Stieleria sp. JC731: one gene and its partner. The protein of the gene in region 1 interacts with the protein of each later gene in a pairwise test. Links are inferred from orthologs where the notes say so. Each region holds a gene or a part of one and is shown on either strand. Other genes may lie near its edges. The genes, in order: eno and rpe.

Region 1 (15,320 bases):
TGGCGAAACGGTCGACGACATTCGCACCCTGATCGCGTCGAATGTCCAAGCTTCATCCAGTTTGAATGAACGCATTCGAATCGTCACCGAAAGCATGCACTCGATTGCCGCTGCCGTCGAAGAACAATCAGCAACGATGGCCAACCTAAATCAAACGGCAACGATGCTCCGCATCTAGCTAGCCACTTGAACGGCGGCGGCAATGGAGCCGCCGCCGGGAAACCAGGATTTCGCAACCGGTGTTTTCAGCGGCTGCCTTTCACATCTCGGTTCGCTGATTTTCTACGTGTCGCGTCAGTAAAAGATGTTGCTACGGCCCGATCATCGTGTCATGCCTCATCAAGCGGCGGGATCCTATCGCTGTCAATTCGCAATGTGATGCTTCGTGCGACTCCGGGTTTCCGCTCAATCAGTTGCCTTGCTGTGAGCGTCTTGCTCATGTTGTGAACCGTTGGCGGTGATACGCGAAAGTAGCGTTGGAAATCTGACTCTGCTGGTGCACGCCGATTCAATTTGACATACGCATCGATAAATGCGAGATATTGGCCCTGCTTGTATGTGAATTCATCGGATTGTGGGTCCATTTCTTTCTCCAGATGCCGAGAAGATTGTCCGTCAAACGAGCACATATTGATCCGCGAACTTGATTATAAAAGGCTGAGCTCCATAGCAGGAAGGGCTTAGCCGAAGTTACAGCGATCACTGCAAACAGCGAGCATCCAAGATAGTCTCAACACAGCGAGGAAACACCGACCTCGCCTCTCAAAGTTCCACGCGACAGCACAAATCAGCCTGCTGTCCAACCAAAATCGCAAGTGGCGATTTCAGCACAGATGACGCTGTTTGGTTGCGTTCGTCGACAGGACAAACTCACACGCATACTTGCTGGTTACCCATCGCTAAACCGGTTCAAGCGAAAAACCACATGTCTTCGCTGTGTTAATCGACCAAGGTACAATCAGACGTGCTTCACTGTTTGACAGGAAGCACTGATAGGACCGGAACAGAAGAGCGAACCGGCGGTCCGAATGATCTGGGTCCGTGGGCTGCGAAATCTTAAAAAGCAACAGCCTTAGAAAGGCAATGTGATTTCGCTTTGAGGATGCCAAAGAGCCGACGGCCGGATTTGAACCGGCGACCTGCGCATTACGAATGCGACGCTCTACCAGCTGAGCTACGTCGGCATGCTCACTTGTGCCGAACTATATCGGACGCCGAAGTGATCGATGTCCAGCAAATTACAAAACGATTCCTGTCTCGACCAGGGTGCTTTCGATGTGTTTTTCACGTTGGCAGGAATTACTTAAATCAGTTGTCGAGCGCCAGCGAATTCAGGCGTGGGTGGAAAACAAAAGCAAACTCACATCAGCTTTGCCAACGAACCCAGCACTGGAGGGGCAAGCGATGTCATGCACCACGCGTGCGAAAAGAAGAGAGCATTGCCCGACCGTCAGTGTTCGCACGGATAAAATTCTCAGGGCCGGAATCTTCCAAAAACGCTCAAAATCGACGCAAAGGCGTACCGAAGCCAACTATCTGGACAAAAATTGGCGGGTTTTGTGCCCGAATCTGAGCGATCCGCGTGCCACGACTCGACAAAAAACTTTTTTTTCGGTAAATATTCCAATCCTGGGGAGATTCCCCACGCGTTTAGCCCCAGCTTCGGCGTGTCTCGACCGTTGAGACCACCGAAAGCCACTATGTCCTTCAACAGCCCATCGCCGATCGGGCAGGAGAAACTGGACCTGATGAATGAAGTCGAACTGGACGTCGTCGACTTGAAAGAACTCATTCTGTCGAACAATTCGTTCGGCCCGAATGACGTAGTGGAGATTCGTCAGATGATCGCGGAGAACTACGGTCATTTTGCCGAACTTCGCGATGCCGTGTCCGAAATGGAACACGACGAGAACATCACACCGGCTGGCAAAACCAAAATGGGTGTTTGCCAATTCCTGTTGGGCCGTTTCTCGGAGTCACTTGGAACTCTGCAAGCTGCTGACGGCAGCGCGACGGCATTGTTCTACGCCGCTCGAAGTATGTTCGAGCTGAAGCGTTACGATGATGCCATTCAAACCTACGAAAAAGCACAGACCGCGGGATACAACGAAGATCAATGCAAGATCTTCATCGCGGAATCAAATCGATATGCAGGCCGAATCGAAAAGGCCATGATGTTGCTCGACGACATCTTTGGCCCTGCCGAGCAGACTGCCGAATACATGTACCAACGTGCTTCGACGGTTGCTTACCTCGGCGGTCGTCGCGAAGAAGCAATCACGCTTTACCAGCGTGCTGTCCAAACCGACGAAAACCATGCGGGAGCTTTGTTTGGCTTGGCATGGGAAAACGATCGAATGGGCAACGACGAAGAAGCAATCAAGCTTTACGAGCGGGCTGCGAAAGCGTTCCCAACCGGAGTCGGTGCACTGATCAACCTTGGGCTGATCTACGAAGACCGCAACGAATTCGATAAGGCGCAAGCTTGCTACAAGCGAATCCTGGATTCACATCCACACGATCCGCGTACTCGCCTGTACGTCAAAGACGCTTCGGCAAACGGCAACATGCTGTACGACGAAGAAATGCAGCGTCGCAATGATCGCCTGACTCAAACCTTGGCAATGCCGGTCGCGAACTTTGAACTCAGTGTTCGAAGCCGCAACTGCTTGTCGAAGATGGGCATCGAATCGATCGGCGATCTGACTCGCACGACCGAATCCGAGCTGCTGTCGAGCAAAAACTTTGGCGAAACCAGCTTGATCGAAATTCGCGAAATGCTGACCTCCAAGGGCCTCAAGCTCGGTCAGTTCGCACACGAAAAGAAAACTGCCGACCCACCGGTCGACACCAGCCACCTGTCTCCCGACGAGCAGGCGATGCTGGAGCGTCCGATTTCGGATCTGAACCTCTCCGTTCGTGCACGCAAATGTATGGCTCGTTTGCAACTGAACACGATCGGCGAATTGCTTCGTAAAACCGGTGACGAGCTTCTTGAGTGCAAGAACTTTGGTGTGACTAGCTTGACCGAAGTTCGCGAAAAGCTGACCGACCTCGGTTTGAAGCTTCGTGGTGACTGAGAAAGCTGCCGTATTGCACTGAACATCATCCTCCAGTGATGTTCTGGCAAATCGCCAACGACCAAACGACGGGTCGGATCCGACACCAACTGCGGATCCGGCCTTTGTTTTTATGATGCCCACCCGATGGGCTGCCGAGCATTCCGAATTGCACCGTTCCGTTTGATGACTTTCCGCTTCGACCTGCACCAGACCGACCCTCAAACCGGTGCGCGACGCGGCACTTTTCAAACGCCACATGGACCGGTTCAAACGCCGGGCTTCATGCCCGTAGGGACTCAAGGGACGGTCAAAGGCCTCACGATCGATCAGGTCAAATCGACCGGCGCCCATATGATCCTGGGCAACACATACCATCTGGGACTGCGTCCCGGTCCTGAAATCGTTCGCGCACTCGGCGGACTGCACGCGATGTTCTCTTGGGATGGCCCGATCCTGACCGACAGTGGCGGCTTCCAAGTCTTTTCACTCAAAGACATCAGCAAGATCAGCGAACAAAGCGTGATCTTCCGTAGCCACATCGACGGAGCCATCGTCAACCTGACACCGGAATACTCAATCGAGATCCAAGAAGCCCTGGGCAGCGACGTCGCGATGGTGCTTGACCACGTCGTCGCCCTGCCAGCCGAAAAAGGCGAAGTCCAGGACGCGATGGAGCGATCGATCCGTTGGGCACGCCGCTGCCTAGAGCACGCCAGCCGTGACGACCAAGCAAAGTTCGCGATCGTGCAGGGCGGTCTCGATGTCGAGCTTCGCCAACAGTGCGCCCGCGAGATGGCCACGATGGATTTCGAAGGCTTCGCCGTGGGAGGACTAAGCGTCGGCGAGACTCCCGACGAGATGTACCGAATCACCGAAGCGACGACGCCGGAACTTCCCACCAACAAACCTCGCTATCTAATGGGAGTCGGTCGGCCGATCGACTTGCTCGAGAGCATTCAACGCGGCATCGACTTATTCGACTGCGTCATGCCAACCCGAAATGGGCGAAACGGATTCGCCTTTACCGAACACGGACACGTTAAGATCAGAAACGCAGTTCACAAAACGGATACTTCCCCCCTCGATCCGACCTGTGACTGTTTTACATGCACGCGACATAGCCGCGGCTATCTGCGTCACCTCTTCATCGCCGGAGAAATGCTTGGACCGAGTTTGCTTTCCCTGCACAACCTGCACTACTACCAACGTGTGATGGCTGGGGCGCGAGCTGCGATCGAAGCAGGTAAACTGACAGAATACATCGCCGAAAAGAAACGACTGTGGGGGATGCAGTGAGACAGATTATTGCGGTCGTTCGTCCGCACTTGGCCGAACAAGTTCTCGAATCACTTAAGCGTGCGCCGCTGGAAGCCATCTCGGTTAGCGAGGTGAAGGGCTACGGGCGTCAGAAAAGCTACTTGGACGAGTACCAAGAAACCGAGTTCTCCGAAGCGTTTCTACCGAAGGTGGAAATCGTGATGTGGGTCGACGAATCTCGCTACGAAGAGATTCTCGAAAAGGTCGTCGCGGCGGCACGGACAGGCCGAATCGGTGATGGCAAAGTCTTCACCCTGCCAGTGGAAGTATTTCAGTAGGCGACGACTCGGCCAGCAATGGCTCTGTCAGAAACAAGCTGGCGCGTTTCGGCTTAAATAAGCTGGCGGCCAAAGAGTCTTCTTCGCTCGCACACCAGCGCGGCATCGACTCATACCCATTAAAGAAGGGTTCCGACATTTGCCGGAACCCTTTCGATAGTTTTGTCTGACAAGCCTAAAAGGCGTCAATCAATTTGGCAGAGACTACTTCAGCTTGGCAGCGAAGTGTGGTCCGCCGTAAAGAGCTGCGTCGCCCAACATTTCTTCGATGCGGAGCAGTTGGTTGTACTTTGCCATACGATCGCTTCGGCTAGCCGAACCGGTCTTGATCTGGCCGGTGCACAATGCAACTGCCAAGTCAGCGATGGTGCTGTCTTCGGTTTCACCACTGCGGTGGCTCGTGACGGCGGTGTAACCGTGGCGAGCGGCCAGTTGGATCGAGTCGATGGTTTCGGTCAGCGAACCGATTTGGTTGACTTTGATCAGGATGCTGTTCGCGATTCCTTCGTCGATACCTTTTTGCAGACGTTGAACGTTGGTAACGAACAAGTCATCGCCAACCAGTTGAACCTTGTCGCCAACTCGCTCGGTCAGCTTCTTCCAGGTGGCCCAATCGTCTTCGTCGCAACCGTCTTCGATGCTGCAGATGGGGTACTTTTCGCACCAGTCGGCCAAGAAGTCGACCATTTCGTCGCCCGACAGTTCCTTGCCGTCGATCGAGTACTTTTGCTTGTCGCGGTCGTAGAATTCGGTCGATGCGGCATCCAGAGCGATCCAGACTTGTTCGCCGGCTTTGTAACCAGCTTGGTCGATCGCTTGCATGATGACGTCTAGAGCTTCTTGGTTGCTCTTCAAGTCAGGAGCGAAACCGCCTTCGTCACCGACAGCGGTGTTGTAACCTTTGCTGCTGAGAACCTTTTTCAGGTTGTGGAAGATTTCGGTTCCGCAACGCAGTGCGTCACTGAAACGTTCGAAGCCCAGCGGCATCACCATGAACTCTTGGATGTCGACTGAGTTATCCGCGTGCTCACCACCGTTGATGATGTTCATCATCGGTGCGGGCAGCAAACGTGCTCCGACGCCACCGAGGTAGCGATACAGAGGTTGGCCGGTCGAAGCGGCGGCGGCGTGTGCGGTTGCCAAAGAAACGCCCAAGATGGCGTTAGCACCGAGGTTGCTCTTGTTGTCCGTGCCGTCCAGGTTGATCATCGCGGCGTCGATTTCGGCTTGGTCCAGAGCGTCCATGCCTTGCAGTTCGCTAGCGATCTTTTCGTTGACGTTGTTGACCGCGGTCAGAACGCCTTTGCCGAGGAAGACAGACTTATCGCCGTCACGCAGTTCCCAAGCTTCGTGGGCGCCAGTGCTGGCACCGCTGGGGACCGCCGCACGACCATGCGCACCGTCCTCCAACAGGACCTCGCATTCAATCGTGGGGTTTCCGCGGCTGTCGAGAATCTGGCGTGCGTGGATCGCTTGGATCAGGGACATCGGAATTCCTCTTGCAAATTGGTTCGGTTGGGGGTGTGTTAAGGGGGGAATGCCTAAAGCCAACGCTTGTCGGTTCGGGCGGCATTCTGTCCAATGCAGGCTCAAGTGACTACCCGCCGACCGCTTTGGCGACAATTTACACCCTTGGTTCGTCCACAATGTTCACTGGTCTCGTAGAAACGATGGGAACGGTCGTCGATCTGATCGATGCACCACCCGGAAAACGTCTTCGAATTCAATCCGAATTGATCGCTTCTGATGCCAGTCTCGGCGACAGTATCTGTGTCAACGGATGCTGCTTGACAGTTGTCGCGATCGATTCGGACGTGCTTGATTTCGAAGCCGGTGAGGAAACGCTGTCACGCACCAACTTGGGTTCACTGGAAAAAAATAGCCAAGTCAACTTGGAACGATCGCTAGCGGTCGGGGCAAGAATGGGGGGCCATTATGTCAGCGGTCACGTCGACACGCTGGGCGAATTGATCGAAAGGACCGAGGATCCCCCATGGGCAACCCTTCGATTTCGGCTGCCAACACAGTACGCTTCACAGGTCGTGGGTAAAGGCAGTATTGCGATCGACGGAATCAGCTTGACGGTCGTCGATGCCGACGCAGACAGTTTTACGGTCGCGCTGATTCCGCACACCCTGAGCGTTACCACGCTTGGCCAACGGAACGTCGGCGACAAAGTCAATTTGGAAACAGACCTGTTGGCAAAATACGTCCAACGATCGCTCGGACTCCTTTCAGACGAACAAATTCAGTCCTTCAATGCTCCCAGCTAGACCAACCGCCACCCGCGGACATTGGGGCAACAAACATCTGGGTCAACAAAGACAGGCACATACGTTTTGAATCAACCACGCCAAACCGCCAGCTATCTGTCCCGTCGCCTTAGCGAAGCCGGCTTACGACCGGTTTCGAAATACGGACAGAACTTCCTGATCGATCTAAACCTCGTCAACTTGATCGCCGACTCGGCAGAAATACAACCCAACGACGTCGTGCTCGAAGTCGGGACCGGTGTCGGATCGCTGACCAGTCAACTCGCTGATAAAGCCGCCGCGGTCCTGACCGTCGAGATTGACAAGAACCTTCATCAGCTTGCAAGCGAAGAATTGGCGCATCGCCCGAATGTCAAACTGATTCAAGGCGACGCGCTGCGAAACAAAAATTCACTGCGTGACGATGTGATGGAATCGATCCGCGAGGCGATGCAGCGGATCGGGGACGAAGCGAGATTCCTGCTCGTCGCCAACCTTCCTTACAACGTCGCGACACCCATCATTTCGAATTTGCTGCACCAAACCCCCGCGCCTGATTCGATGGTCGTGACGATCCAAAAGGAACTCGCCGAACGGATCGTTGCCCAGCCGTCCACGAAGGACTACAGCGCTCTGAGTATCTGGATCCAATCAAACTGCAACGCCGAAATCGTTCGCGTGCTCGGTCCCAAAGTCTTCTGGCCACGCCCCAAAGTCGACTCCGCAGTTTTACGGATGGACCTTGATCGAGCCAAACGCGACACCATTCCCGATCTGAAGTACTTTCACGAAACCGTTCGCGCGCTGTTCTTTCACCGTCGCAAATTTCTACGTAGCAACGTTATCAGCGCGATGAAAGGAAGACTGGATAAGTCCGTGATTGACGAAATCCTGCAACAGCTTGGACACAACGAAGACTCACGCGCCGAACAGCTTTCCGTTGAGCAAATCAAGACGCTGGTCGAAAGCTTGCGGGTTGCCGAAGCGGAACACTCGAGCGATCAATAAAACCGACGCGATCGTAGCAACGATTTTGTGTCAACCTCTGCCAACACCCAACTGTAAAAAACCGTCGCCGTGAGTCAAAACGCAAAGCTCTTTGCCGGCATCGCCGAGAAAAACCCGACCCTGTTCCGACGCCTTCGAGTTGGCCTGGGTGATCCTGCCGCTTGGATCGAAATGCCGTCTCAGCAGTTCGCCATCGTCCGTGACTTGGAGATGCATCGCGTTCGCGAAAATAGTGACGCCGCACAGGTGTTCTGTCCCGCCGACTTCGCACCTGCAAATGGCCTCGACGCGGATCGCGAAACCGCAACCGCGCAGGCACTGGCACAGTTCTGCGTCAAGGAAGGACTTCAGTCCGTCACCGTCGACCGGACATTTCCCTTCATCTTCGCATGGCATTTAAGCCAACAAGGCATCAATGTCGACTACGACAAAGATCTTGGCGTTGTCGATCGGCGTCAAAAGACAGAACAGGAAATTCATTGGCTCGCAGAAGCCCAAAGTGTTACTGAATCGGTGATGCGGCAGATTTGCGAAACGATCGCTTCGGCAGACGTGCTCGGCGACGGCACCTTGGCTTCGCAAGGCGAATCGCTGACCAGTGAAGTGGTTCGATCGATGGCCGCTCGCGAATTCATGCAGCGCGGGTATTCGATGTCACACGGCGCGATCATTGCGATGGCCCCGCAAGTGGCCGATTGCCACCATGCCGGTAGCGGAGCGCTGAAGACCAATACCCCAATCATCGTCGATCTGTTCCCCACGAACAATCAAACGCGTTACTGCGGTGACTGCACACGAACGGTCGTCAACGGCCAGCCAAGCGAGACAGTTAAACGCATGCATGCCGCCGTTGTCGCTGCCAAAGCGGCCGCAACCGCGGCTCTGGTTCCGGGTAGCTCCGGCGATGCCGTTCACAAAGCCACCGACAGAGCGTTGATGGCGGCCGGTTACAAAACCTCGCGCGGAACCATTACTGACGAGCCTTCGATCCAGCACGGCACCGGGCATGGGATCGGACTCGAAGTCCATGAGCCGATTCTGCTCGATCACGGCGGCGGCGAGTTACTCGAACGCGAAGTGTTCACGATCGAGCCGGGCCTTTACGGACGACTTGAAGGTGGCGTTCGAGTCGAAGACATGTTGGTGGTTCGCCCAGGCCAGCCCGAAAACTTGAATCGCTTGCACGAAGGTTTGGACTGGGCATGAGCGATAGCGAAATTGCGCGAATCGGAATCGTCACTGTCAGTGACCGTGCGAGCCGAGGCGAATACGAGGATCTTGGCGGACCCGCGATCCGGCAATACCTCGATGAAGTCCTGACCAGTCCCTTCGAGCCAGTCGCACGTGTGATCGCTGACGACCGAACTGCAATCGAAACGACGCTACGAGATCTCTGTATCGAACAAGGATGCTGTTTGGTTGTGACCACCGGAGGCACCGGCCCATCGGCGCGTGATGTCACCCCTGAAGCGACAGAATCGGTGTGCGATCGGATGATGCCAGGCTTCGGCGAATTGATGCGCAAGGTGTCTTTGGAGAAAGTCCCCACCGCGATCCTTTCGCGGCAGACCGCCGGATTGCTGGGAAGCAGCTTGATCGTGAATCTACCTGGAAAACCCAAAGCGATCGCGGAGTGTTTGGATGCAGTGTTTCCGGCAATCCCTTATTGCATCGACCTAATGGACGGCCCGCGATTGGAAACGGATCCAAACCGAATCCAAGCGTTCCGTCCAAAGGGAAAATAGGATCAGTAGAGATAGAGATAGCGTGCGGTTAGGCTCGTGCGAGACTCCCGCCTCGCATGCAATGTCTCACGGGCTCTGCCCGTAGAAGATGATCACATAACCGTCGCTAGCGCGATCGCGGCTCAGTTCAATTGATCCATCAGCCGCCACGCGCCAGCGTGCGGTTAGGTGTGTGCGTCTCTGCCCGCTGAAAAGGTTAAACAATCACATAACCGTCGCTAGCGCGAATACGGCTCAATTCAATTGATCCATCAGCCGCCACGCGCCAGCGTGCGGTTACGTGTGTGCGTCTCTGCCGGCTGAACAAGCTAAACGATCACAAAACCGTCGCTAGCGCGAACACGGCTCAGTTCATCACACCTGAGCCGTTTTGGCGCTAGCCACGGTTTCGTGTCTTCTAGTCCGCTGCGGCTGGCGGGAGCCTCGCTCGAGTTTCCTTCGGCTCCAACACTGCATCGCCAACTGCGGCTTGCGATTGACTAATCCAATCACGCCGCAGGGCCTGCACACGCACCACTCTACAGGGCGATGTTTGACGCCAAATCACCACCGTGACCGAACAATCAATCCCGAGCGGTGCTATAACTAGTTCCCCAGTGACCGACGACGCATGAATTGATTAGGCGGCTGTTGACGGCTTCACCCTGAACTGATTTCCTTTTCTCGCTTGACGCTCTTCGCATGTCCAGTCCTACGGATCTTCAACGCTACTACCAAGAATGGCTCGACATCCCGTCCGATCGACTTCCGCCTAATCACTACGCCCTGTTAGGTATCGACGACTTCGAAAGTGATCCCGAGCGCATCGAAGCTGCCGCGAAAGAGCGAGGTGCGTATCTGCACCAACTCGCCGCAGGACCGGAAAGAAAAACAGTTCAGCAATTGCTCAGCCAAGTTGCGGTCGCAAAACGGACATTGTTATCCGAAGATCAGCGAACCGCGTACGATGACCAATTAAAAGCGGCTGCGTCTCAGCCCGCATCACAGCCAACATCCAGCGAACCTGCCGCCGAGCACAACTCCAGTCCTGAACCGAGCGCAACAACGGTTTACCGCAGACGAAAACAAAGCCAATGGCACATCCATGCGATCAGCGCGTCGCTGTTGTTGGCGATCGTCGGAATCATCTACTGGGTTAACCGTGACCCTGGAGGACGTCGCGCTGCCGATGTCCGACAAGTCGATTCTGCGAAAAACGATTCGATCGCTACCGAACCCAGTGCGGCGGAACCATCCGAAAGTGAAAGCACCGAATCGCCAAACGAATCAAACGTTCGGCGAAAGGCCCCTGCGATGGCGGCCCCCTCATCGTCCGCTGCGCCACGAAATCGCAAAAGCCCGATCGTGGCTCGACGCGAGCAAGGAAGCGGCTTGGGTTCGGGGCTTGGCAGCAAGTTCGGCGATATCCTAAACGATATTGAAGCTCAGTCCTCAGAAGCCGCCAGCCAAATGAAGGCTTCGCCTGATGGCTTTCGTCCACTTGGCGGAATCCAAATCAGCAAAGTAGACAACAATGCCGACTCGGAAACTTGGCCTCAGAACGCAGTTCCAGTCGATGAGTTTCCGACAGCTTTGGAAAAGCGATTCGAATTTGAAAACAACGATGGTGTCTTTGAGGTCGCTGATCAGTCGTTGGTGATTAAATCTCAGGCTGACAAAAAGAAAGTCGTACTAGTTGATCAACGACAAAAGCTTGCGCTCGGTCAATCCGTCATTATTGAATCGTCGTTACCATCGGGGTCAAAGAACCGTTGTTCGTTTGGCTTAGCGATCGATGGAGTGGAAATCGGAATCCGTCCCTATAGCGATGGCATCGAAGTCTTTGCCAAAGACCGCGAGCAGGATGCCAAACCCTCGTCCGTTTCGAAGTTAAAAACAGAGAGCGACGACGTTTTATTGACGGTGGGACGAGACACAGAGGATCACAATCGCCTTCACTGGATGCTCCAAATCGACAATCAATTTCACAGCGGCTTTGTCGATGCGACTGAGATTTCCGATCAAGCCACAATCTCGGTCCTGGTCTCGGCGCCGACTGAAGAACTCGATCGCCCAATGCGTCTGCGTTCGATCGCGGTTGCCGACTCAACGTCGAACTAGCTAGCGACGTGTTGATATTTAGGTTCGATCTCTCAAGAAGTCGCTTTCTGCTTCGCAATCCCCTTTGGAAAGAACGCTAGCTTCACGGAGTCAGGGGCGACAAAGGTTGATGGTGTACTAGGCTGACCTAGAGGACCAACCGCTAAGTATCACCCGAATCACCATGCCGGAATACTGGGACAAAACAATGCACGCCCTGATTATGATCGCATCTGCGGCTGCGATCATTCTGTTTGTTAAATATGGTTTGCTGCGCGGCATCGACCATGTCGCCAGTGCGATGCACTGGAGTGTCAAGGCGCGCGGAAAGCTAACCGGTTTCGCGACGTCTGTCCCCGAAATGGTGTGCTTGGTTGCCGCTGGCCTTTCCGGTGTCTGGGAGGCGGGACTTTGGAATATCGCCAGCTCGAACATCATCAATTGCGTGTTAATGTTTGCTGCGGTAGCGACCTATCGGCAATTTGGCGATCTAGCAAATCGACGCTTCATTGACGAAATCGCGTTCGCCGCGTTGGCGATTGCGGTCCCGATCGTGCTGATGCAATTGGGCTTGGACACGCAATGGTACTTGGTACCGATTTTGTTCTGCTTCTTTGCGGTTTATCAATTCGTTGACCGCAAGATCAATCCGCCCAGCAAGGATGACCTTCCCAGCGAAGAAGCGGTCGGCAATTTACCTCTCGGAATCATCATCGCCTGCACCGCGCTGATCGCGATCGGGATCGCGGGAATGTTCCTTGGTGATGCCACCGCACAGGTTGTTCGTGAATTGGGGATTCACCCGATCGTTGCCGGCTGGGTCCTTGGCTTCGTGACCAGCATTCCAGAAATGGTCACGTTCTTCGCCGTCTATGCGACAGCGAAACGCGAAGGGACGCTGCACAAACTAGATGATACGCAAGAAGCCTTGGATAATTTGACAGGTTCCAACATGGCAAACGTTGGGATCGTCTATCCGATCGGCTTGGCCGCTTTCTTGTTAGCGACGCTTTTGATCTAGTCGGCCAAAAGTTTGCCGAGCCAGTCATCCTCCCGTGGCCGGGAGGATGACACTGCATGGACATCAGCTACCGTCTTAGTCGCTCAACAGACGTTGCGATTGATGCACTGACTATTGAGCAACCTTTTCAAACTCGCCGGCGATGGCCCGTACCAAGCGGTCCCAGTGGACATACTTTTGCAGGGCCGCATTGACAGAATCAACCGTTGCCGCTTCGATTTGCTCGGCGTGTTGAGCGGCATATTGCATGGTTCGGTCCATGAACATCGTTTCGAGCAACTCACCAATCAACGCACCGTCATTCGTTCGACGTACCCGAGCAGCTTGCAAATAGGCTTGCTTGGCCTTTTCCAGCTCATCAGCAGTGACGCCTTCTTTTCGAAGCCGATCGACCTCTTCTTGAATAACCTCGATCAAACGATCTTTGTTTTCAGGGTTGGTGATCGCGTAGATCGTGAAATCGACACGCTCGTCTTTGGGACGAGACGTCAGTCCGCTTCGTACGCCATACGACAGACCTTCTTGCTGCCGGACTCGATCGGCAAGACGACTGCTCAAGCCTCCTCCGCCGAGGATGTAATTCCCTAAGACCAAGTTGGCATAATCTGGCGAGCTGTCGGCCAGCTCCAATTGTGCCTGCGAAAAGAAGAACGCGTTGGCTTTGTCGGGCGTGTTAAAACTATCCAAGCCACCATCGGCATCGACATTTGCCGGACGGTCGATACGAACATAGGGAACCTCGGATTGCCAATCGTTCAAGATGCCGGTGACCTGGTCTTTTAGTTGATCAACATCGAAGTCGCCAACAGCAGCTAGCTCACCACGACTACCACCGATCAATTCCTGGTATGCGGTTTTGATCTCGTCGATTGAAACGTTCTCATACATCGAAATCTCTTCTTCGATCGTTTGAACGTAGCGAATATCGCTTTTTTCGTAAGGCGAAAGCCGGCGTCGGACGTCGCGTGGTGCGATCGACTCGGGCATCGTGCTACTTTGCTGAAGATTAGTGATCAGCTGACGGCGTAGCACTTCCAATTCGTTTCCGTCAAAGCGAGGCGATCGCAGGATATTCCCCATCAGATCGATCACCTCTGGCAAAAACTCGCGTTTCGTTTTCAGGGTAACTTTCAACAGGCCTGGAACAGTGTTGATCGAAAGCTCGGCTCGCAAACGCGTCAGCTCATCTTGTAGCGCCTGGTAATCGAGCTTGTCGGTCCCGCGAGCCATCATGATTCCCATCAGCTCGATCGCGCCGATTCGGTCGATCATTTTATCGGCCGTGCCAAATCGCAATGTCAAAACGACATTAACAGCGCCACCACGTGTTTGCTTTGGCAATAAAGCGTAGTCGATGCCATTGTCCAGCTTTCCACGCTGCGTCCGTTGCTCGATGTTTTCAGGAGACGGATCGAACTGCTCGCCTTGTTGAATGACTTCACGGCCTTTGTAGCCTTCGAGTCGGGCGACCAAGTTGGGTGACTCGGGGATCAAAACACGATCCGACTTTTCGCTCGGAATAAATAGCCCAACGGTGCGATTGTTGCGAACCAGGTACTTCTGGGTGAACTGTTGAACTTGCTCTGCGGTCAGCTCTTCGACCAAGTCACGGAACAAGAAATACAATCGCCAATCGCCTTGTGCCGCCCACTCGCTAAGCGAGATCGCCAAACGGTCTGTATCGGCCGCTTCCAACTCTCGTTGCTTGAGAATCTGTTGCTTCGCTCGTTCCACTTCCTGTTCGGTGATCGGGTTTTGCGCGAACTCTTCTTCCAAAATCGAGATCAGCTTTGAGCGGGCTGCTTCGATCGAATCTTCCGGTGGGACTTCGGTTAGCGTCATCAAAACACCGGGTTCGGCAAACGCATACGCTAATGCGTATACGCTGCTGGCAATGTCCGTTTCTACCAACCCCTGATAGAGACGTCCGCTCGGTTCATCCCCCAACACGATTGACAATGCCTTGGCGGCGGCGAATTCCGGGTGACTACCCGAAGGAATGTGGTAAGCGGTCCCGACGAGCTGGATATCGCCTACACGGCGCAGAACGACAGTTCGTTCACCGTCCTGAGCCGGTTCGGTGGTGTAGGTCGGATCGATCGGCGTTTCAGGAGACTCCAACTTGCCAAACGTTTCGGTGATCAGTTCCGTCGCTGACGCGGTATCAAATTTGCCGGCAACAATCAGCAGGATGTTGTCGGGGCGATAATACTTGCGATAAAAGTTCCTCAAGTTGACAACAGGCACGCGTTCAATGTCGCTTCGGTTGCCGATCGTTGACTTGCCATAGTTGTGCCAATCGAAAGAAACCGACTGCATCCGCTGCATTAGGATTCGAAACGGAGAGTTTTCGCCGCGCTCAAATTCGTTGCGAACGACTGTCATTTCGCTCTCGAGGTCTTCGCCACGAATGAAGCTATTGAGCAGTCGATCCGCTTCAAGCTGCAACGCAAACTTTAAGTTGTCTTCCGAAGCGGGCAACGTTTCGTAGTAATTCGTGCGGTCGACCCATGTCGTGCCGTTGAACCGAGCCCCACGATCTTGCAGCACCTTGGGAA
Region 2 (15,335 bases), on another replicon or contig:
ACCGGCTGGTTCTACGGACAAAAGCTCGGGATGTCGGATGAGAAGAAGCAGTTTCGACGTTTGTTCTCTGAAGACAAGATCCTGCATGCTTCGCTTGCAAACGAAGGGATCGCCGTCGACAGCAACGAGGCAAAAGGTCCTGACCAAAAGCCGGATAACTGGTTGGTCGGGCGCCTGTGGCTGAACCATGGCTACGACCTGGTTGATGCAGGTGTGAAAATCCGTCGCCAGTCGCCGATCAACTTTTTCGAAACCGGTCCGAAGTGGCTATTTAAGCATGCCGAAGCGATCGAAAAAGAAGGCGTGTTGGATGAACGTGCCGTCCGTGCCTACACCAAATCAGCCGAAGGCTGGGAGCAGTTCGGACGACGAAGCGTTCCTACGAACGATGGTTTCTCGATCAAGCTGGGACGTATCAACGACCTGAACGCTCAAAAGTCGGAGAAGCTGGACGAGTTCCGTAAGGTTGCAGGCGACGTCTACGAGCAAATGCGTGAAGAGAAAGTCGCCGCGTTGCCCATCGATGTTCGAAAGGTTTATGACAAAGCCCCTGAAGAACGTACTGAAGCTGGCAAGCAGGCGATGCCCGCGATTCTCGCTTCGATCGAACCTGATCGTGAAGCGGTTCTCAAACAACTGCCGCAAGCCGAGCAGCTGACCGCGATTCAGTTGATCGACGAGATCAAAGACTTGGACGCGCAGATCCAAAAGACCGATAGCTATCGTCGCCAAATCAACTACATCTACTGGGAAAGCTTGGCGATGGCTGAGCAAGAAGAGCGGACGGTTGAGGCACGCCGGTTGATTTATGAAGCCGAGAAGGCAAATGCCGACGCAGAAATCTACGTCGCAATTGAAAAGTACAAGAAGGCGTTTGAAATCTGGGCCGAGATCTTCGACGACTATCCGATTTTGACAATCGATGATTCGGCAGAAGACCTCTACATGTCGATTCGCCGATACATGATCGCGATTGATTCGGAAGATCTTCCTGACGACTTCCCGTTGGCAACGTTCGCCCGAATGATGAACAGTGAAAACGGTATCCAGAATGCCGATGCGTATAAAACTGTTCGTGAACAACAGGGCGAGTTGGCTGCCAACCGTAAGAAAGAACTCGAAGAAGAAGAGCGTGCTCGTGAGTTGGAAGCGATGAAGGCTGCTGAAGAAGAAGCCAAAGCTGACTCTGATGCTGAGCCTGCGCTCGAGTCGGCCGAAGAACCTGCTGATGCTGAGATGGCAGCAGAAGACAATGAGACCGTGTCCGAGCCGGAGCAATCGTCTGAGTCAAAAGCAGAGAGCGAAGCTGAAGCGAGTGACTCCGAAGTAAGTGACTCCGCAGAGGGCGGTGATCAATCGGGCGGTGCGGAATCTACGACTGAAGAGATGGCCGAAGACGCCGCTGAATCTGAAGATACTGCCGCGGAAGAACAACCAGCGACCGAATCTGATCCAGGGGCCGATGAGGAGTCCGAAGAGGTCGAATCGAACTGATCGACTGAAGCGACTTCGCTAAATTGGAAATCATGAAAGGCACGGGGATAAAACCTCGTGCCTTTCTCTATGTCTTGAACGCATTTCCAGGGGACAGTATTAATCCCATTGGCCACCACCGAGTTCGGCCGATAGGGAATCGATTGAATCGTTCAGTTGGCACATGAAATCGCGTTTGGAAAGTCCAGACGGGAGTGGGCTGCCAAAAACGATGTCACAGAGAAACGGCACCAAGATCGCCTCTCCTTTCGGTAGGGCTTTGCCCAGTCCACGCATGAAAACCGGAATGATGGGGACCTCGGGGTGACGTCGCGCCAAGTGTGCGACGCCGGTCTGTAGCTCTTTTAGCAGTTCAGGTTCACCTCGGGTGCCTTCGGGAAACAGTAAGACGATCTCGTCATTGGCCAGTGAATCCGAGATGTCTTGTAGAGGATGCCGACCGTCGGGGCTTCGCCCGACTTGGTTGCGGTCAATGGGGATGATTCCGACGATCTTCCTGGCGAACCAACTGCGTAGCGGTCGGCTTAAAAAGTAGTCCGCTGCGGCCACCGGTCGGACCTTCTTGAGACGCGACAAGCCGAGCACGTGCATTAGAGCAAAGACGTCCAAATGGCTATTGTGGTTGGCAACGATGATTGCCGGACCATCACCAGGAATTCGCTCGGGATGCTTTAGGTTTGTTCCGAGAATGACGATCATCAACGGCCGAATGACGATCGCGAAAAATAGCCATCGCAATTTGTGGTTCATTCGGTACAGGCTCAGCCGTAGAAGTAATAGACGAAGTGGAAGAACAGTGGCGCGGTGAATATCAGCGAGTCAACTCGGTCTAAAACGCCACCATGGCCAGGAAGAGTCGCGCCGAAGTCTTTGATTTTCAGATCGCGTTTTAGAGACGACATGCAAAGGTCACCAAAGAAGCCCGCAAACGCAATGATGACTCCTGCGATGCCAGAGCATTTCCAATCCATCAGCGTCAACTTGGGGCCAAGGATGATGGAGACGAGGATCGTTGTTGCAGCGCCACCGATCAGTCCGGCATAGGTTTTTCCTGGACTGACCGTGGGGGCGACTTTTCGGCCGCCGCAGGATTTACCCCAACAGAACTGAAAGATGTCGTTCAGTTCTGTCATCAACACCAGCAGCAATAGAAGCCCTGGCCCGGGATGGCGTTTGCCGACTTCGGAAGGGTAGCTACCAATAAGCCGAACCGAATCGGATAGCGTCGGATCAAAGGTCAGCAGGATCGCAGCGTGCGACAGGCTGAAAACTGTCAACATCAAACCCCAATGTAGGGTGCCCGCAGCTTTCAGAAATCCTTCGGTACGGCCGATCGTGATCATTCGGGCTGGCAAAGCGATGAACATGATGACCGGAATGAACACGATGAACATGCCGTACCAGTTCACTGCCGCAAAGTAGTACTGAAGCGGAATCGTGGCATAGGCGTAGAACAATACCCGCCGATCTGCCCGACGTGTCGGCGTCATCGACAAGAACTCTTTCAACGCCAAAAAGCTGACAAATGCGAAGAGCCAAACTGCTGAGTTTGCTGCGGGGACGATCGCTGCAACGAACAAGCCGACGATGACCCACCACGTTTTGATACGGCTAGTTAGCTCGCCATCTTGATCCTTGTTGAACAACCATCTTGCGACCAAGACCAACACGGTTGCAGCGCCGAGGGCGACGGCAATGCCCAAAAGGGTGTAACGGACTTCGATTGCTAGGTGTTCCATAGACCTACCAAGATAGTTGATTCTGGTGGGGGCGTGCCGCCGGATGGTGGACGCCTCAGCGATAGATACCCAAGAGCCCGCCGCTGCGCTATCGATACGCCATGCTGCGCACAAATCCTGACAAGCAGGCTCTTGTGTGGAAACACACACGCGCACTCGGGACATCGCATGAACCCCATCTCGCCAATTCGCGACAAAGACGCAAGCCGGTCACCAAATGCCAAGCCGACATGGCCGGAATCCGTCATGGTGGCTGCCGTCACATCGGCTTTGTTTCTGATGTTCTATGGTGGGGCCGCGTTTTTGACTTCTTACCGACAAGACGTTGGAACCTGGTACTACGAATGGGAGAAAGCGATCCCATTTGTTCCCGCGATGATCATTCCATACATGTCCATCGATCTGTTTTTCGTGATCGCGCCCTTTGTATGTTCCACTCGTTCTGAACTACGTGTCTTGGGCCAGCGACTATCAGCGATTGTGATCGTCGCTGCCGTTTGCTTCTTGGTCTACCCGCTTGAACTGGCTGTCGAGCGGCCGCAGCCAAGCGGCTTCTTCGGTTCGATCTACACCTGGTTTACGGCGATGGATAAGCCGTTCAACCTTTGCCCATCGATGCACATTGCGCTGCGGACCGTTTTGGCGGTTCACTTCGGAAGGCACTGCCGTGGCCTTTCCAGGGTGTTGATGAATCTTTGGTTCTGTTTAATCGGCCTATCAACTTTGCTGCTGTACCAGCATCACTTTATTGACGTCGTTGGTGGTTTCGTTCTGGCGGTGGTGGTGATGTATGTCTTCGATGGATTGGGATGGAAGCGAAAAGCCACACCGGACTTCGGGATCGCTTCGATCTATGGAGCTGCCAGTTTGCTACTGATCGCACCTATGGCTTGGATTCCGAGCTGTGGTTGGCTGACGCTTTGGCCAGGCGTGGCTTGTGGCATCACTGCACTCGGCTATCTCAAGTTGGGCGATTCGATCTACCGCCGCAAGAATGGCAGGATTTCATGGCCAGCCAGGATATTGATGGGACCGGTGCTCGCAGGACAATGGCTTTCTTGGAAGTACTACGCAAGACGATCAAATGTCGCTGATCATGTCGTCGACAACGTGTGGATTGGTCGCTTGCCAACAGCATGTGAAGAACGCCAAATCGAACAGAACGCAATTGGTGCGGTGGTCGATGTTTGTGTCGCGTTCAACGAAAATTCTCAGTTGCTGGAACTTGAGCGTCTTGAATTGCCAATTCTTGATCTGACCGCGCCAACAGAGAGCCAAATCGAAATTGCGGTAAGGTTTATCGAAGCCAATCGGCATCGTGGGGTTCTGATCCATTGCAAGGCCGGTTATTCGCGTAGCGCCGCGATCGTCGCTGCTTGGCTTGTCAAAACCGGGCGATGTCGGTCAGCCGAAGCGGCTTTCGATCGGATCCGGCTATCTCGTCCGGATATTGTTGTTCGACCTGAAATACGTTGCTTGCAGTTCGGAACCGTCGCGACGGCTTAGTTGCCGTCCGGTCGCCGTCAAACAGTTCACCCGAGATTAAATCATGCCCAGCGTTTACGACTTAAAGCCAAAGTTTCAATCGGTCCTTCGACCTGTCGTGAGGTTCCTCGCCAGCCAAGGCGTGACGGCGAATCAGGTCACTCTTTTTGCCGTCTTGATCTCGGTTTGCCAAGGGCTTTTGGTCGTACTGTTCCCGATGTCCTGGTGGGCCTTGGCGATGATGCCGGTGGTCTTGCTAATTCGCATGGGGCTTAACGCGATCGACGGTATGTTGGCAAGGGAGTTCAACCAGAAGAGCAACTTGGGAGCCATCCTGAATGAACTCGGGGACATTGTGAGCGACGTTTGTTTGTACTTGCCACTCGCATTGGTTTCACAGCTTTCGGTTTGGTTGCTGGTGCTGTTTGTGGTCCTAGCGGTCATTGTTGAATTTGCAGGAATGACCGCGATTCAAGTTGGTGGAGAACGTCGCTATGACGGCCCGATGGGAAAGAGTGACCGCGCCTTTTGGGTTGGCCTACTTTCAACCCTATTGGCAGCCGGATGGATCAATGCATCGGTTGCAAGCGGCTATCTGGTTTGTCTGATCTTTTTGTCAGTAATCTCCGTTTGGAATCGCTGCCGGAAGGCTCTTCAATTGCAGACCGCGATTTAAACTCAAACCAAAGCCTTCGCCGTGACGACAATCACCCTTCGCCAAAATGTTTCCGAGCAACAGCCCGAAGAACGGTGCGAGTCAGCACCGATCGCGGCAAGTGCCCTGCACCGTAGCCGCTCAATCGCTGAAGCTCCAAAGTCCAGTTGCAAGGAACGAAGATCAGTCGAGGATTCATTTGTTGCAAGTGACGGGCAAATCATCTTTTATCGCTATTGGCGACCTGCCAGCGAAAGCCAACGATCGGTTTTGTTGTTTCACCGTGGGCACGAGCATTCCGAAAGATGGCAGGAGTTTGTCGAAACAAGTGAGCTCGATGACTGTTGGTTTTTCGCCTGGGATGCTCGCGGTCATGGACGGACACAGGGGGCACGTGGTGCTGCCGAAAGCTTCGCGCGGATGGTTCAAGATGCCGACGAATTCGCTTGCCATCTTTCGACAAAGTTTGGTTTGCCAATTTCGGAAATGGGTGTCGTCGGTCAAAGCGTTGGTGCGGTTTTGGCGGCGGCTTGGATTCACGACTATGCCCGACCGGTGCGAGCAATGGTGCTGGCGACTCCTGCCTTGCGCATCAAGCTTTATGTGCCGCTAGCGATTCCGGGGTTGCGATTGCTTCACAAGGTTCGGCCCCAAAGCTTTATCAGCAGCTACGTTAAGCCCAAAATGTTGACTCACGACCATGATCAAGCCAGGCGTTACGCAAGCGATCCGTTGATCTCACCTCAAATCGCTGTCAACGTATTGTTGGACTTGTACGATAGCTCAACCAGATTGATGGATGATGCTTCAGCGATCACAACACCAACATTGATGTTCGTTTCGGACAAAGACTATGTTGTGCGAAACGATGCGCAGAAACAATTCTTTGCGGGGTTGTCGTCTTCTGACAAACAACTTGTTGAGCTGAAGGGGTTTTATCACAGCACATTCTGGGAACGCGATCGTGCCCAAGTTATCAAGCAAACGTCCGCATTTCTTAAGCGACAATTCGTGGGGCCAAAGATCCCCGCGAGCAGTCAGCAATTGGCTATCCCGTCCGAAAGAAAGTATCGCAAGCTGAAAGAGTCGCAGTCGATAGCGTCGTCGGCTTGGTATTCGCTGCAGCGCTTAATGTTGAATACGGCCGGTCGACTTAGCCGTGGTGTTCGCATCGGTTGGAAAAGTGGATTCGACAGCGGTCAGTCGCTCGACCATGTTTATCGCGACAAGGCCGAAGGGATTTCGTCCGTTGGTCGAATGATCGATCGCGGTTATCTGGATGCCGTTGGTTGGAAAGGCATCCGACAACGAAAAGTTCATCTAGAGCAACTGCTGGATCAAACTATCGCCCAAGCAACTCAAGAATTCGGTGAAGTTCGTATCCTGGATATCGCGGCCGGACCTGGACGATACGTTCAGGAAACGATCAAGCGAAACTCTGATACCCAAATCACCGCAACGCTCTGTGATCGCGATGCTGGTGGGTTGGAAGAGGGAATGCAAATTTCCAAGTCGCTAGGCATCGGTGATCGCGTCGAATTCAAACAGAGTGACGCTTTCGATGCCGACTCAATTAGGAAGGCGGCCGGCGATAAACCGGTTCAGATCGTGATCGTCTCTGGGCTTTATGAATTGTTCCCGGACAACCAACCAATCGAAAAGTCTTTGGCAGGAATCGCGAGTGTGCTTTGCGATGGTGGGTGGCTGATCTATACCGACCAGCCTTGGCACCCACAACAAGAAATGATTGCGAAGGTGTTACCCAATCGCGATGGAGACCCTTGGGTGATGCGTTGCCGCAGCCAGGGAGAGATGGACTCACTTGTTCGCGAGGCCGGAATGCACCGCGAAAGATTGCTGATCGATCGCTGGGGAATCTTTAGCGTTGCCAAAGCACGTAAGGTTTGATCGAACAGGCACTGATTAGGCAGCATTGCTGATCGGAACCAATCTTGGACATTGAGTCCAATTAAATCTCAGTTTCGATCAGTGTCCAATTCGCCGAATCGGTTTCGTGTTTCCAAAGGCTTTTCAGTTCTTCGCCGTTGAGGATATTTTCGGCGACCGACGCGAGCGGTTCTGGAATAATCAGTCCGATCACACCGTCACGAGCCTTTTTGGTGCATTTGCGAATCGCCTTGCTGATGCGAGTTCGTGCATCGCCCAATGGTTCGCCGCCGGGGGCGCAGAACACCTCGGGATGTTCGATACCCAAGCGATATACGCGAGGATGATTTCGTCGAACTTCGTCGATCAGTTTGCCATGCCACAGCCCATGATCCAGGTTGCGAAATGCTTCGACCATTTTGACTTTCGTGTCACAGCCTTGGCGAACCAAACGCTTGGAAAGTCGTCGAGCGGTCTCCGATGCACTTTCGCAAGGCGCGTAATAGATCGTCCGCAGATCAAAGTGGGCAAGCTGTTCGGTGAGCGCATTGACCTGCTCGTCGCCACGAGAGCTCAATGGCATGTCGAGGCAGCCCTTCATGCGACCCTGTTCATCAAAATCTGTCGCGCCTGGCCGAATCAGCAAGACACGAGTCATCGTTGCGGTTCGGCTCATGAGACGGCTCCGTCGATCGCAGCGTCTAAAAGCGAGATCGCAGACTTGTAGTCGTCTTTCTTGAATATTGCAGACCCAACCACAAACAGATCGCAGCCAGCTGCGCGAGCCGGGCCGATTGTCTCGCCATCGATGCCACCGTCAATTTCCAGTAGCAGATCGGGATGAGACGATTTCAGTGAACGAAGCTTCTCAAGTGCAATCGGATTGAACTTTTGACCGCCAAAGCCTGCTTTGACGCTCATCACTAGAACCATGTCCACGATATCGAGGCAGGACTCGATCGCACTCAATGGGGTGTCAGGGTTTAATGCGACACCGACGCCAACATCGAGATCTTTGATGCTTGCTGCGACAGCGGCAGCATCCTCGACGGCTTCGACATGAAACGTCAGTAGGTCCGCGCCCGCATCCACCATTGGTTTGGCGTATGACAACGGATCCGTGATCATCAAATGGACATCCATTGGCAAGTCACTATGCCGACGGATTCCTTCGACAATCGGCATCCCATAGGTCAGGTTGCCAACGAAGTTTCCGTCCATGACGTCCAGGTGCAGAACTTCTGAACCGGCGTCTTCCAAGCGTGCGATTTCACCTTTCAGATCGCCGAAATCACACAGCAATAAGCTTGGCAGAACACTTGGGGCAGACTTGCGAATAATATCCAGCTTGTCTCGCGACATGCAGTTCAATCTCGTTTCTTGGACAAGCGGATCGGCATCGGTGCCAAATGGTTGGACTCGGCCCTATCCTTGGACACCGACAGCAATCCCAAGTGAAGGCTCTGCGGGAGCCGTGTTCGGGCGAAAGTACGCCGAACGGGGATGCTGGAGTCAATCCGCTGAAAATCGATCAGCAGACAGGTTGGTCAACGGGTGGGTACCTTGTCAATTCACCTCGTCCGGTTCACATGGTAGCCAAGGTGGAATCCTGCTACGTTTCCAAACGGATTTCCTCGATCTTGGCTAATTGGATGCCCTGGCAAGGGAATTTAAATCAACATTAAAAAAGAATCGAAAGCTAGCCCGCGAGTCGGCTTTCGTCCTCGAATATTGAGATCGATATGCGGATCCTCGTCACCGGTGCGACGGGCCTCCTCGGTAACACCATCATTCGCGAACTTGCTCGACAGGGCTATCACTCGATCGCGTTCGTCCGCAAACGACCCGATCCAGAGGTTTTTCAGGGGATAGAGCTGAACCCGAAGCAGCCGATCGCCCAAGCTGATCAAACCGATGGGCTGGAGGTTTTAGAGGTCATCGAAGGCGAATTTGCAGACGATCCGACAAGCAATGCGGACGGGCAAAAGAACGATGGGCAGCCATCGGGCGATGCTGTTCCGATCGAATCGGCAATCGAATCCTGCGATGCCGTTATCCATTGTGCAGCCATGATTCATCTTGGCTGGAAGCAGCAAGCGGAATCGATGCGCGTCAACCGAGATGGCACGAAGCGGATCGCACAGGCATGTTTGCAGCAAAGGAAGCGTTTGATCTATATCGGAACCGTTAACGCGATCGCGCTGGGGTCTCGAGAAATGATCGCTGACGAAGATACACCGCTTGCGCACGCGGGTGGCCAAGTTCCATGCGCATACGTTGAAAGTAAGCGAGCAGGAACCGAAGAGGTTCATCGTGCGGTCGCATCAGGGCTGGACGCCGTGATCGTGCATCCAGGGTTCATGCTAGGCCCATGGGATTGGAAACCAAGCAGCGGAAGGATGCTGATCGAGGTCGGTAAAAGTTGGAAACCGGTGGCACCGCGTGGAGGTTGTAGCCTCTGCGATTCACGTGATGTCGCCAAAGGCGTGGTTTCCGCGATTGACTACGATGGTGAATCAGGGCGTCAGTTCATCATGGCTGGACACAATCTGACTTACCGCGAGCTTTGGACGGAAATGGCCAATCGCATGGACAGCCGTCCCCCGGTTCAAACATTGGGACCCGGTGTCGAATACTTGGCGGGGCTCGTTGGAGACTTATGGACCAAGGTCAGTGGCAATGAAACGGACGTCAATAGTGCCCAGGTCAGGATGAGTGGGCAATACCATTGGTACGACAGTTCACGTGCAATTCGCGAATTGGATTACGAAATCCGTAGTGCGGACAAAACGCTTGATGATGCGGCTGAATGGATTCGCAATCGATTCGTCTTGCCTTCGTAGCCGCTCGGCGGCTAAGGTCAGGTTCCTGCGCTGATTGCAGGTTGATTTTGGGGCAATTTATTCGACACGAGAGAGCGGATCTCTGTCGTTGCACTCAAGTGATGCCTGGAGGGCGTGATTGACTTTGCGGTCTGACTGGGCGATCGATTCCCAACGCAGCCATAAACTGACTATCCCATCCAACCACTGAACGATGTTGATGCAAGGACAAGGAAGTCCGAGCGAACGCAGCAATGTGTTCCGAGATCGGCCGACAGGCGTGTTGTTGATGCGCGTGATGCCAACTGAGTTGTTGCTGCATGTTTTGGTTGTCATCTCGCTGATCATTGCCATTGCCGATAGTAAGCGGCAAGCTTGTGCTGCCAACCCCGTGGCAAATGTTCATCAGCGTTCCGCCAAATTTCAGTCGCTCTACGATGGAACAACCAAGCCATTCCGACTGAGGTGTTCGAGGGCTTCCTGGCCGATTACGAACGTATCCGATTCATCAGCACTGTCTGTTTCCATTGACTCGCTCGCCAGCCATGCCGGCGCCAGATTGCGACTCCAATACGAATTGGTTCAAGTCCAAAGCGGGAATGTCGTCGCACGCGAACAAACGCAAGTCACGTTGGACTCCGAAGGCAATTCGGAACCCATCTCAATCGCATCAGATTCCCCAGACCAAGCCGGAGTCTATGAGATTCGTTTGCGGTTGTTAGAACCCAAAGACAAGATCTGGGACCGCTTTTCGCTACGCGATAGTGAGACGGTTGCTCAAATACAAACGCCGTGGGTGACGGTCGAAGCGGCATCAAGCGAATTAAACGTTGCTTCAGAGCTTGAACTCGGGGCGTCGACAACGATACCACTTCGCTGGATTTCGGTCGGCGCTGCGACGCGTTTTGATGCAAACCATTGGATCGGTACACGCTGGATTCCTGACGCGACTCGGTTTGTTCCTGGTGCAAAACGTGTTGGTGAATCCCTTCCGATCCCTAGTTGGAGAGATGAGAGTCCTCTGAAAGATCAGCTTCTGAAGGCGAAGGCAAATGTGATCGCGGTAATGCCAGCGATAGCGTCAGGTGAACTTGGTCAAATCAGGCTTTCGCTTCAATCGGCCTCGAATCTGAAAGAGCCCACGAAGTTACTGATTGAAGTTTCACCGACACCGGAGTTCGATGGTCCGGTTCAGGAGCAATTCCTCTCAATCGCTCCACAAATCGATGCCGCCTTGCCGCAGCCAATCAAGCTTGGCGATGTCAACGTGCTGCATCGTGGGAGCGGTGAGCCTCAGTTCGTCCGTCTGACAAATCAGAATGAGGTTGGCGATTTTTCAATTCTTTCGTTTGAGCTTTTCCGTCGATCCCTTCCAAGCGAACAAAGTGCGGAAGAACAAGCACAAGCGTCAGGAGACGGCGGAGGCCAAACTCGCGAACTTATCTGGTCGACCAACTCATGGCGGTGGGCTGGGCAATTGGTTGATGCTCCGACGAGAGCGTCGATATCGGGGCGGTTTGCCGCGAGCACCAGTTTGTTGCATGTGATCGAAATGGCAACGCGTCGTATCGATGACCATGCAAGTTGGCTTCAGTACGATAAAATTCTCGTTCGTTTGGGCGGGGCGGAGCCACACAATCATCTGATCGACCGACGCGTACTTGAACAGTTGGTGCAATTCGAATCCAACATCGAGTTAGAACTGAGCAGCCAAATCGCGTTCGAAGCGTTTGAGAACTGGAGCCAATCTATCGGAACAACCGTTGATGTGATTCGTCACCCGGGTTCCCAGACCATTGATGCGGCCGTAGTCGATATCAGCCCGGTTGATGATGTAGAGGGACATGCCCTGGTTGAGCCGCTGCGTAACACGGATTTGATTGAGCGTATTGTTCGTGACAGTCCAGCGAGAATCGTGATCAAGTCCGATTCGATTCCAGTGGCGATTGACGCTCAGCTTCAAAACACAATCGCTCAGATTCGCATGATCCCACTATCGATGCGAACGATTCCCAGCAGCGATGCGTCATCATCACAATTGGGCGTGCACGTTTTTTCAACAACCGGGCCACAACAGTCCACTCGATTGACAATCATCAACGAGGCTCCGTGGACGAATGAGGTGCGACTGGCAACACCGTCCGCGGTCAGACTTGTCGATTTGGTGAGCAGTACGGTCTATTCCTCGGACGACAAGATCGTCTTGGGGCCGTCGTCCATGATGAATCTGATCGCGGAAGAGTCCAACCTATCGATCCGTAGTTGGCAGGCAAATTTTCAGTCACAGGACCTCGCTGTAGAAAACGTCAAGTCACTCGTTTCAACCGTCGTCAACCAAATTGGCACATTGGGCTCACCCGGCGAGTATGGGGGGCTGCGCAACGGAGACTTTGAGACTCCCGGAAAAGTCGGGATCGTCGGTTGGATGCATACACAGTATCCGGCAGACGCGATCCAGCTCGATGCACAAGAAGCCAGCCAAGGCGATCATTCGATTCGTATGTTCTCGAACGCTCAGATCAATGGCGGCGTGTGGATTGTCAGCGAACCGATCAAAGTTCCTGTGTCCGGACGGCTTGCCGTTTCGATGGCTATTCGGGCCGAAGCCAAACCAGTGGTGAATCCCATCAGGCAAACTGCTGCTGAGATGATGCTGAATTTGGATGCAGGCACGATCGCAAATGCGTCAGGGACTGCGGCAAGCAATCTCTCGGGCAATCCTTCAGAAGGTGCCGCCGGTGCAGAAATTGCTAAGAACGATGCCAAACCGAGACCACCGAGTCACGACATTCGTGTTTCATTGGAAGGCATCCGGGGGGGCGAGCCGGTCCGATTCATTTCACAATTGTCAGTGCCGTCGGATGGCCAATGGCAGACGAAAAAGAACGTTTTGGAAATCGACGGTCTCGATCCGGCAGATCTAGAGACAATTCGATTGACAATCGACAGTTTGTCACCCGGTAAACTGTGGATAGATGAAATCCGACTACACCATGAATTTGCAACAAAGGCGGAACGATCACATTTACAAGGTAAAGTGTTTCTAGCGATCCAGGGTTTGCAGCGTGGCCAATATGCTCCCGCTGCGGAGTTGCTGCGTAACCGATGGGCGCGACATTTGCTTACCCAGTCAGACTCACATGTCCGAGTACCATCATCTGGTGCCGGAGGAAGGAATTCCGAAAAGGAACTGCAACCCACTGCCGAACTAAATTCGACAGAAGACAGTCCAAACAAAGAAAATCGTGAAAGCGTTGCGGAAAGAATCCGCGACTGGCTACCACGTCCGATTCGATTCTAATTTTCTTGCGAGGCACCATGTTTAAACGTCTGATCAAGCGAGTCTTGCTGGTCTGCGTAGGATTGGTTGCTGCAGCGTCGATCAGCGCATGGTGGGGATACCGCCAGACAAAGAAAGTCCCCGAGTTCTATCAACGGGCGATTTCGACATCAAAAACGTCGACCGCAGAAGTCGTTCAGTCGAGCGAGAAGATGCAGGCTCGTGTCGAGCAATTGCAAGCGGATGTTGAACAGGCTGGCCTTTGGGAAGCCGTCTTCGCTGAAAATCAAATCAACGCGTGGTTGATCGATCAGATGCCACGTTACTTTAAAAAGTTGCAAGCCAAGGGACTGCAGGACCCGCAAATCAAAATCGACGAAGGCAACATCATTGCCGCCGCCCAAATCAAAAGCCGTCGCTTTGAAGGTGTCGTTTCCTGTGATCTGGGAATTCAGATGACGGATCAACCCAACTGCTTGGCAATCAAAATTAACTCGATTTATGCCGGTGCGCTGCCACTGCCCTTGGTCAGCATTCAAGACAGCATTTCGAAGATCTTTGCCAAATCGAGTCTGAATCTTCGTTGGGATACGCATGACGGAGAGACCGTCGCGTTGATCGACATCCCGCAGAAGTACGAAGGGATGGATGCTTCGCCAGTGATTGTCGAATTCATCGAACTTGCCGAAGGGCAAATCAGTTTTGCAGGACGGTCAGGCGAAGGCACTCTCGCGGAGTTCGAACCACGTGGAGCGGTCTATCGAATCGCATCGGCGGAAGATCGACGTGATTCTCAGCTGACTTTTCCAATCCACAGCGTCCACGGCGAAGGCGTCGCGATCGATTGACGGTCCGGCCTTGCGTTGTCTGTTTTGAAAGCGACTTCGATGTCCGTCGCTCCCCAGTCGAACGTCGACGTTTGGATTTTTACCCGGAATGTGAACTGCTCTTCGTTGCGACTGGTTGAACGAATGATGCCGGACGTAATTCGTTCAACCGTACCGCGATCGCCACCGATGTCTCCTTGGAAATCCAGGTAAATCTGTCGGTGATCGGCAAGCCGGATCGCTTGGTGGTTTCCCCAAACGCTGAATGGCTCTGTCGCGTGTTGTTGGGTGATCAATGGGTCTGTCGCCCAGGTCCAGAGCTTTTCCGAATGGCTATGTTGAAAAAGCCAGTCCCAGTGGCATTCACCAGCAGCGATTTCAGTTTGGCGAACCAAGCTCGCCTGATCCAATGAATTAGGTTTCGCACCTTCGGTTCGCTTGAAGGCGTTCCCGATTCGGTGACACAGCAACGTAAATCGCCAAGTGTCGTGTTGAGCATCCGGTGGATGGATGCCGTCGTGGGATTCGGAATCCGGGATGTCGTTTGGGGATGAATTACTCGGCATCGGAGCGGATTCCGTAAATTCGTTCAACCTCTTTTTCCAATAGTTTTGCGTTGCGGTTATTGGACTTCCAGAATACGTCGAACACGTCCCCCGCGATCGGGATGGTTCCTAACGTCGAATCGACGAACAGGTTGATAAACATCTTCAACAGAGTTCGAAAGGAAACTCCCATTCGGGCGGCTTCGACAATCAGCCACAGGCTAACGACTGCTGTCGCCACGTCACCAGCCCCTGGCAACAAACCCACAAGGCTATCGAGCCCCAGACGAATACCTGTTCCGGGGATAACGAAGCGACTGTCCAGCCAAGACGCAATCCGGCGGACCCTTGCGACTCTGCGTCGAATGTTTTCGTACTCTGACATTGGATTGCTATTGCCCCTGGAGCGGTTTGTTCTCTATAGCGGCACGTAACCTGCGTTCCGTAGGCGCACTGACCGGTTTTGGGGAAAAGTCCTCAAGGCTGGGTGGTTCGGAACGTTTGGTGTCATTTAGGCAGCAGGTTACATCAACTCGCAAAATTCATTCCTTTGGCAACTTCGTTCCATTAGGTTGCACGACACAGCGGATTCGGCAAGGAG

Evidence for each region.
Region 2: the proteins of eno (region 1) and rpe interact in binary tests that used the Escherichia coli proteins (3 or more experiments, as listed by UniProt). The link is inferred for Stieleria sp. JC731 from one-to-one orthologs.

Annotation. Positions count from the first base shown.
Region 1 is NZ_JAJKFQ010000011.1:1,010,760-1,026,079, reverse strand. What follows is about bases 4,004-6,836. They hold eno (phosphopyruvate hydratase), read right to left. Parts: upstream 6,146-6,836; coding sequence 4,862-6,145; downstream 4,004-4,861. Other genes in these bases: LOC67_RS20680 (riboflavin synthase), read left to right, coding at 6,304-6,836; LOC67_RS20690 (P-II family nitrogen regulator), read left to right, coding at 4,355-4,657; tgt (tRNA guanosine(34) transglycosylase Tgt), read left to right, coding at 4,004-4,358. In the rest of the region: PAS domain-containing methyl-accepting chemotaxis protein, read left to right, coding at 1-178; MarR family transcriptional regulator, read right to left, coding at 330-584; tetratricopeptide repeat protein, read left to right, coding at 1,749-3,080; more of tgt, read left to right, coding at 3,246-4,003; more of riboflavin synthase, read left to right, coding at 6,837-6,930; 16S rRNA (adenine(1518)-N(6)/adenine(1519)-N(6))-dimethyltransferase RsmA, read left to right, coding at 6,997-7,917; M24 family metallopeptidase, read left to right, coding at 7,987-9,123; mog (molybdopterin adenylyltransferase), read left to right, coding at 9,120-9,662; hypothetical protein, read left to right, coding at 10,344-11,762; hypothetical protein, read left to right, coding at 11,950-12,762; M16 family metallopeptidase, read right to left, coding at 12,874-15,320. UniProt on the Escherichia coli protein: Catalyzes the reversible conversion of 2-phosphoglycerate (2-PG) into phosphoenolpyruvate (PEP). It is essential for the degradation of carbohydrates via glycolysis.
Region 2 is NZ_JAJKFQ010000002.1:204,483-219,817, reverse strand. What follows is about bases 6,778-9,625. They hold rpe (ribulose-phosphate 3-epimerase), read right to left. Parts: upstream 8,623-9,625; coding sequence 7,933-8,622; downstream 6,778-7,932. Other genes in these bases: LOC67_RS06615 (NAD-dependent epimerase/dehydratase family protein), read left to right, coding at 9,003-9,625; LOC67_RS06625 (histidine phosphatase family protein), read right to left, coding at 7,343-7,936; LOC67_RS06630 (bifunctional alpha/beta hydrolase/class I SAM-dependent methyltransferase), read left to right, coding at 6,778-7,281. Outside these bases: IRE (iron responsive element), read left to right, coding at 1-1,494; lysophospholipid acyltransferase family protein, read right to left, coding at 1,594-2,244; phosphatidate cytidylyltransferase, read right to left, coding at 2,256-3,233; phosphatase PAP2/dual specificity phosphatase family protein, read left to right, coding at 3,402-4,739; CDP-alcohol phosphatidyltransferase family protein, read left to right, coding at 4,783-5,394; more of bifunctional alpha/beta hydrolase/class I SAM-dependent methyltransferase, read left to right, coding at 5,416-6,777; more of NAD-dependent epimerase/dehydratase family protein, read left to right, coding at 9,626-10,103; hypothetical protein, read left to right, coding at 10,303-13,383; hypothetical protein, read left to right, coding at 13,401-14,210; hypothetical protein, read right to left, coding at 14,156-14,755; DUF4112 domain-containing protein, read right to left, coding at 14,745-15,119. UniProt on the Escherichia coli protein: Catalyzes the reversible epimerization of D-ribulose 5-phosphate to D-xylulose 5-phosphate.